2 regions of the Mesorhizobium sp. P3_A2 genome follow, and region 2 is predicted to be linked to the other one. Evidence: riboswitches for the same ligand, from Rfam matches in the RefSeq annotation. Region 2 holds a riboswitch; the other holds the start of a gene.
What was found. A riboswitch is a leader RNA that binds a small molecule or an ion and turns the genes downstream of it on or off. The one in region 2 is predicted to bind S-adenosylmethionine.
Positions count from the first base shown of each region.

Region 1: it holds a riboswitch for S-adenosylmethionine, as region 2 does, so the genes downstream of both, AC1DXM_RS14895 (O-succinylhomoserine sulfhydrylase) here and metX (homoserine O-acetyltransferase MetX) in region 2, are expected to answer to the same signal.

Region 1 is NZ_JBFUGC010000005.1:429,058-432,261, reverse strand. Features, by position in the region: gene AC1DXM_RS14905 (ABC transporter substrate-binding protein) at 1-144, opposite strand, end outside; gene AC1DXM_RS14900 (2'-deoxycytidine 5'-triphosphate deaminase) at 247-1,341, opposite strand; SAM riboswitch at 1,481-1,558, shown strand; gene AC1DXM_RS14895 (O-succinylhomoserine sulfhydrylase) at 1,616-2,806, shown strand; gene AC1DXM_RS14890 (ceramide glucosyltransferase) at 2,846-3,204, opposite strand, start outside.
Region 2 is NZ_JBFUGC010000009.1:209,250-212,453, reverse strand. Features, by position in the region: gene AC1DXM_RS21630 (prephenate/arogenate dehydrogenase family protein) at 1-670, opposite strand, end outside; gene hisC (histidinol-phosphate transaminase) at 675-1,784, opposite strand; SAM riboswitch at 1,914-1,991, shown strand; gene metX (homoserine O-acetyltransferase MetX) at 2,052-3,204, shown strand, end outside.

The DNA of each region.
Region 1 (3,204 bases), on a different contig from region 2:
GCCGTCAGATGTAATGGTGTTGAAGGGCGGATAGGCGCCTTCGGTGCCGATCTTCAATTTCTCCTGCGCCTGCGCCAACGAGCCGGCCGCCATCACCAGCATGGCGGCGCTCGCTGCCGATATGATCCATTTTGAAATCTGCATTTTCTGGTTCCCCTTACGCGCCGGTCTGTTGCCGGCCACCAACAGGCAGCCAAGCATGGCGGGCCAATACAGGCAAGTATTTTGCCTGACCGTGATCGCGGTTCAGCCGGCGGTGCGGAAATGCTTGGAGAGTTTCAGGCCTTGCGCCTGGTAGTTGGAACCGAGATCGGTGCCGTAGAGCGCCTGCGGCCGCTTCAGCATATGCTCGTAGACCAGCCGACCGACGATCTGGCCATGGTCGAGGATGAACGGCACTTCGTGGCTGCGCACTTCGAGCACCGCCCGGCTGCCGGTGCCGCCGGCGGCCGAATGGCCGAAGCCCGGATCGAAGAAACCGGCATAGTGGACGCGGAATTCGCCGACCAGCGGATCGAAGGGCGTCATTTCGGCGGCGTAGAGCGGCGGCACATGCACCGCCTCGCGGCTGACCAGGATGTAGAACTCGTCCGGGTCGAGCACCAGTTCGCCGGCGCCGCTCTTGTGGAGTGGCTCCCAGAAATCGACGGCATCCTGCGCGGCGCGCTTGTCGACGTCGACGAGGCCGGTGTGGTGCTTGCCGCGATAGCCGACCAGGCCGTTGTGATCGCCGTCGAGATCGATCGACAGCGCGATGCCGCCGCCGGAAATGTTGGGCGGCTCGGTCGCCACCAGCATTTCGGCCCGGTGCAATTCATTCAGCTCTGCCTCCGACAACAGCGCATTGCCGGTGCGGAAGCGGATCTGCGACAGGCGCGAGCCGGCGCGCACGACGATCGGGAAGGTGCGCGGGCTGACCTCGAGATAGAGCGGGCCATGATAGCCGGCGGCGATCTTGTCGAACTCGTGGCCGCGATCGGTCATGACGCGGGTGAAGATGTCGAGCCGCCCGGTCGAGCTCTTCGGATTGGCGGAGGCGGAAATATTGGCCGGCAGGGCGAGGCTCTCGAGCAGCGGTACGATGTAGACGCAGCCGGTCTCCAGCACCGCGCCTTCGGTCAGGCTGATCTCGTGCAGCTTCAGCCGCTCGAGCTTCTCCGACACCTTATGGTTGGGGCCGGGCAGGAAGGAGGCGCGGACGCGAAAAGCCTTGTCGCCGAGCCTAAGATCGAGGCTGGCCGGCTGTACCTGGTCGGAATCGAGCGCGCGCGGCGACTTCAGCGCGCCGGACTGAAACAGCGCGGAAATATCCTGATCGGGAAGAATGCCTGTCTGCCGCAAAGGCTGGCTCCGTTCCAAGGCCGCTCTTTGAGGCAGGTTCTTGCCCGCAAAACCGCTGGACACTTTTGCGGAACCTGCCTTGGTACAAACCTCTTAATGAAGCCGGCAATTGACGCAAGCATGGCTGAGGTCTAAAGGGTCGTTATCCCGTGGTGATTTGGCCGGTCGGCTTGCAGCCACGTTAAACAAGTCGCTAAAGGACCGTCGGGCCGCAAGGCCGTATGGACCGGTTGCGACTTTCGCGGCCGGTTTTTTTGTGTCTGGAACAAAAGCGATGAGCACCAAGAAGCGTAACTGGAAGCCTCAGACCGCACTCGTGCACGGGGGAACGCTGCGTTCCCAGTTCGGCGAAACGTCGGAAGCGATGTACCTCACCCAGGGCTATGTCTATGAGACGGCGCAGGCCGCCGAAGCCCGTTTCAAGGGCGAGGAGCCGGGCTTCATCTATTCGCGCTACGCCAACCCGACCGTCGACATGTTCGAAAAGCGCATGTGCGCGCTGGAAGGCGCGGAAGACGCGCGCGCCACCGCGTCCGGTATGGCTGCGGTGACGGCGGCCCTGCTGTGCAGCGCCAGGGCCGGCGACCACATCGTTGCGGCGCGCGCGCTATTCGGTTCCTGCCGCTGGGTGGTCGAGACGCTGGCGCCGAAATACGGCATCGAGGCGACGCTGGTCGACGGCACCGACATCGCCAACTGGGAAAAGGCGGTCAGGCCGAACACAAAGCTGTTCTTCCTGGAGAGCCCGACCAACCCGACGCTGGAAGTGGTCGACATTGCCGCAGTCGCATCGCTCGCCACCTCGATCGGCGCCAGGCTGATCGTCGACAACGTCTTTGCCACGCCCTTGCAGCAGAAGCCCTTGCAGCTCGGCGCCCACATCGTCGTCTACTCCGCGACCAAGCACATTGACGGCCAGGGACGCTGTCTCGGCGGCATCATCCTGTCAGACAAGAAGTGGATCGACGAGAATTTGCACGACTATTTCCGCCACACCGGCCCGAGCCTGTCGCCCTTCAACGCCTGGACGCTGCTGAAGGGCCTGGAGACGCTGCCGGTGCGCGTGCGCCAGCAGACGGAAAGTGCCGGCAAGATCGCCGATTTCCTGGCCGGGCAGCCGCAGATCGCCCGCGTCATCTATCCCGGCCGCGCCGATCACCCGCAGGCCGACATCGTCAAGAAGCAGATGGCGGGCGGCTCGACGCTGATCTGCCTCGACGTCAAGGGCGGCAAGCAGGCGGCCTTCGCCTTGCAGAACGCGCTCGACATCGTGCTGATCTCCAACAATCTCGGCGACGCCAAGAGCCTGATCACCCATCCGGCAACGACGACGCACAAGAACCTCAGCGACGAGGCGCGCGCCGAGCTCGGCATCGGGGCGGGCACGCTCCGACTCTCGGTCGGTCTGGAGGATACGGACGATCTGCTCGAGGACGTTGCGCAGGCGCTGAAGGCGGCGAAGTAGCGGCCTGCTCAGGAAGCAAGGCAAAGGCCCGGGCGTCGATCAGGCGCCCGATGAGGCCTCTTCCAGTTCCGTCATCGCCTTGGTGCGGATGGTCATGGCATTGCCGCGCCATTCGACCGCGCCGCCGAGCCAACCGCGCGACCAGATGGCGGGAAGCATCACATCGCGCACGATCATGGCAGTGACAATGCGCGGCGACAAATACCAGCCCTTGGCCCAGGCCAGCAGGCATTCCGGCACATAGGCAAAGGCCAGGACGCACAAAGCCGTGGTGGGCATGCTGACGCCGGCGCTTGCCGCCGCGACCAGCGCCAGCAGCAGCGGCACCGCCACGCCCGTCAGGATCTCGGGCGTGTAGAACAGCGGGAAGGTGACGCGGCGCAGCCGCGCCCAGCGCG
Region 2 (3,204 bases):
GGAAACCCGAGGCCGAATATTTGATGACCTCGGTCTTTGTCACCGATTCCAGGTCGTCGGCGGTGCCGACGATGTTGTAGGCGATGATGTGCGGCAGATGCGAGACGATGGCCAGCGTCATGTCGTGATGCTGCGGGTCCATCGTGTCGATGTTCGAGCCGCAGCGCCGCCAGAACTCAGACAGCTTTTCCAGTGCCTGCGGGTCGGTGCCCGACAGCGGCGTGAAGATGCACCAGCGGTTTTCGAACAGCTCGGCGAAACCCGCATCCGGTCCCGACTTCTCGGTACCCGCCAGCGGATGTCCGGGGATGAAATGCACGCCGTCCGGCACGTGGGGCTGCATCTGCGCGATAACGGAGGCCTTGGTCGAACCGACATCGGTGAGGATGGCGCCCTTTTTCAGCGCCGGCGCGATCTCTTGCGCCACCTCGCCCGACGATCCCACAGGCACCGAGACGATGATGAGGTCGGCATCGCGAACCGCTTCTTTTGCGTCCGTGGTGTAGGACTCACCGAGACCGAGTTCCTTCGCACGCGCCAGCGTGGCCGGGCTGCGCGTCGCGATGGCGACATGGCGGGCGAGGCCCTCGCGGCGGATGATGCGGGCCAGCGACGAGCCGATCAGGCCGATGCCGACCAGCGCGATTTTCTCGAACATCGGTGACGTCATGTCTTCAGCTTTTCAGGAATGTCGTGAGGGCGTCGATGACGCCGCGATTGGCTTCTTCGGTGCCGACGCTCATGCGCAGCGCGTTGGGAAAGCCATAGCCGGTAACGCGTCGCAAGATATAGCCGCGCTGGGTGAGGTACTCGTCCGCCGCCTCTGCCGAATGCTTCTTGTCCTCAGGGAAATGGATGAGCACGAAATTGCCGACGCTAGGCGTCACCCTGAGACCAAGCTTCGTCAGCTCTTCATTCAGCCAGGTGAGCCACGTCTCGTTGTGCACGGCGCTGCGCTCGACATGCGCGCGGTCGCGGATGGCGGCAATGCCGGCCTCGATGGCGGTTGCGTTGACATTGAAAGGGCCGCGGATGCGGTTGATCGCATCGACAATGTGCAGCGGGCCATACATCCAGCCGATGCGCGCGCCGCCAAGGCCGAGCTTGGAGAAGGTGCGGGTCATGACAACGTTCTGCGCGCTGCCCGCCAGCTCGATGCCGGCCTCATAATCGTTGCGCCGGACATATTCGGCGTAGGCAGCATCGAGCACCAGAAGCACGTTGCCGGGCAACGCGGCATGCAGGCGACGGACCTCCTGGAACGGCAGATAGGTGCCGGTCGGATTGTTGGGATTGGCAAGGAAGACGATTTTGGTCCGCGGCGTCACCGCGGCGAGGATCGCGTCGACATCGGCGCGCTCGTCGGTCTCCTTGACCGTCACCGGTGTCCCGCCGGCCGACTGGATGTAGATCTTGTAGATCATGAAGGCGTGTTCGGTGATGATGGCCTCATCGCCGGGCGCCAGATAGGTCTGGGCCAGAAGGCCGAGAATCTCGTCAGAACCGTTGGAGCAGATGATGTTCGCCGGGTTCAGGCCATGCACTTCGGCGATCGCCTCGCGCAGCCGGCGGGCGGTGCCATCGGGATAGACATCAAGCTTGGCAGCGACCTCGCGCGCGGCCTCGATTGCTTTCGGTGACGGGCCGAGCGGGTTCTCGTTCGACGACAATTTATGGACCTTGGCGACGCCGGCCGGTGCCGTGCTCTTGCCCGGCACATAGGCGTCGATGTCCATGATGCCCGCGCGGGGCGTTGGCCGTGCCTTGTCCGCTGTCTTGTCCATGTCGCAAATCCGTCGAGAATGCCTCCGTCCGGAGGCCGCAGCGGAAATACAAGCCGTAGCCGCGAATGTCGAGAGGCGGCGGCAATAGGTGGCCGTTGACGCCGGCCCGCGCGAGTTCTAGAAGAACGGGAACAGTTCCGTGGTGATTTGGCCGGTCGGCTTGCAGCCACGTTAAACAACTCGCTAAAGGGCCGTTTGCGTGACGTAACCGGCTTTGCGATCGCATTGCCGGTTTTTTGTTGCCTGACGGCGGGCAAGGAGAGTCACATGACCGCGCTCCGCGCCGCAAAAACCAACAACGAGGCCGACAACCCGTCGAGCCCGGTGTTGCGTTTTGGCCCTGACAAGCCGCTCAAGCTCGACGCCGGCACGCTGTTGTCGCCATTCCAGATCGCCTACCAGACCTACGGCACGCTGAACGACGCCCGCTCCAACGCCATTCTGGTCTGCCACGCGCTGACCGGCGACCAGCACGTCGCCAACACCAATCCGGTGACCGGCAAGCCTGGCTGGTGGGAAGTGCTGATCGGCCCCGGCAAGATCATCGACACCAACCGCTTCTTCGTCATCTGCTCCAACGTCATCGGCGGCTGCCTCGGCTCCACGGGTCCGGCCTCGACCAACCCGGCCACCGGCAAGCCCTACGGGCTCGACCTGCCAATCATCACCATTCGCGACATGGTGCGGGCGCAATTGATGCTGGTCGACCATTTCGGCATCGAAAAGCTGTTTTGCGTGCTCGGCGGCTCGATGGGCGGCATGCAGGTGCTGGAATGGGCGTCGTGCTATTCCGATCGCGTCTTCTCGGCGCTGCCGATCGCCACCGGCGCGCGCCATTCCTCGCAGAACATCGCCTTCCACGAGGTCGGCCGCCAGGCCGTCATGGCCGACCCGGACTGGCATGGCGGCAAGTATTTCGAGCACGGCAAGCGCCCGGAAAAGGGGCTGGCGGTGGCGCGCATGGCGGCCCACATCACCTATCTGTCGGAAGCGGCACTGCACCGCAAGTTCGGCCGCAATCTGCAGGACCGCGAAGCGCTGACCTTCGGTTTCGACGCCGACTTTCAGATCGAGAGCTATCTGCGCCATCAGGGCATGACCTTCGTCGACCGCTTCGACGCCAATTCCTACCTCTACATGACCCGTTCGATGGACTATTTCGACCTCGCCGCCGACCATGGCGGCCGGTTGGCCGATGCCTTTGCCGGCACCAAGACTCGCTTTTGCCTAGTGTCGTTCACTTCGGACTGGCTGTTCCCGACCGAAGAGAGCCGCTCGATCGTGCATGCGCTGAACGCTGCCGGCGCGTCCGTCTCTTTCGTCGAGATCGACACCGACCGCGGCCATGATGCCTTCCTGCTCGACGAGCCGGAATTGTTCGCCGCCATCAAGGGCTTCATCGGCTCGGCGGCTCGCGCCA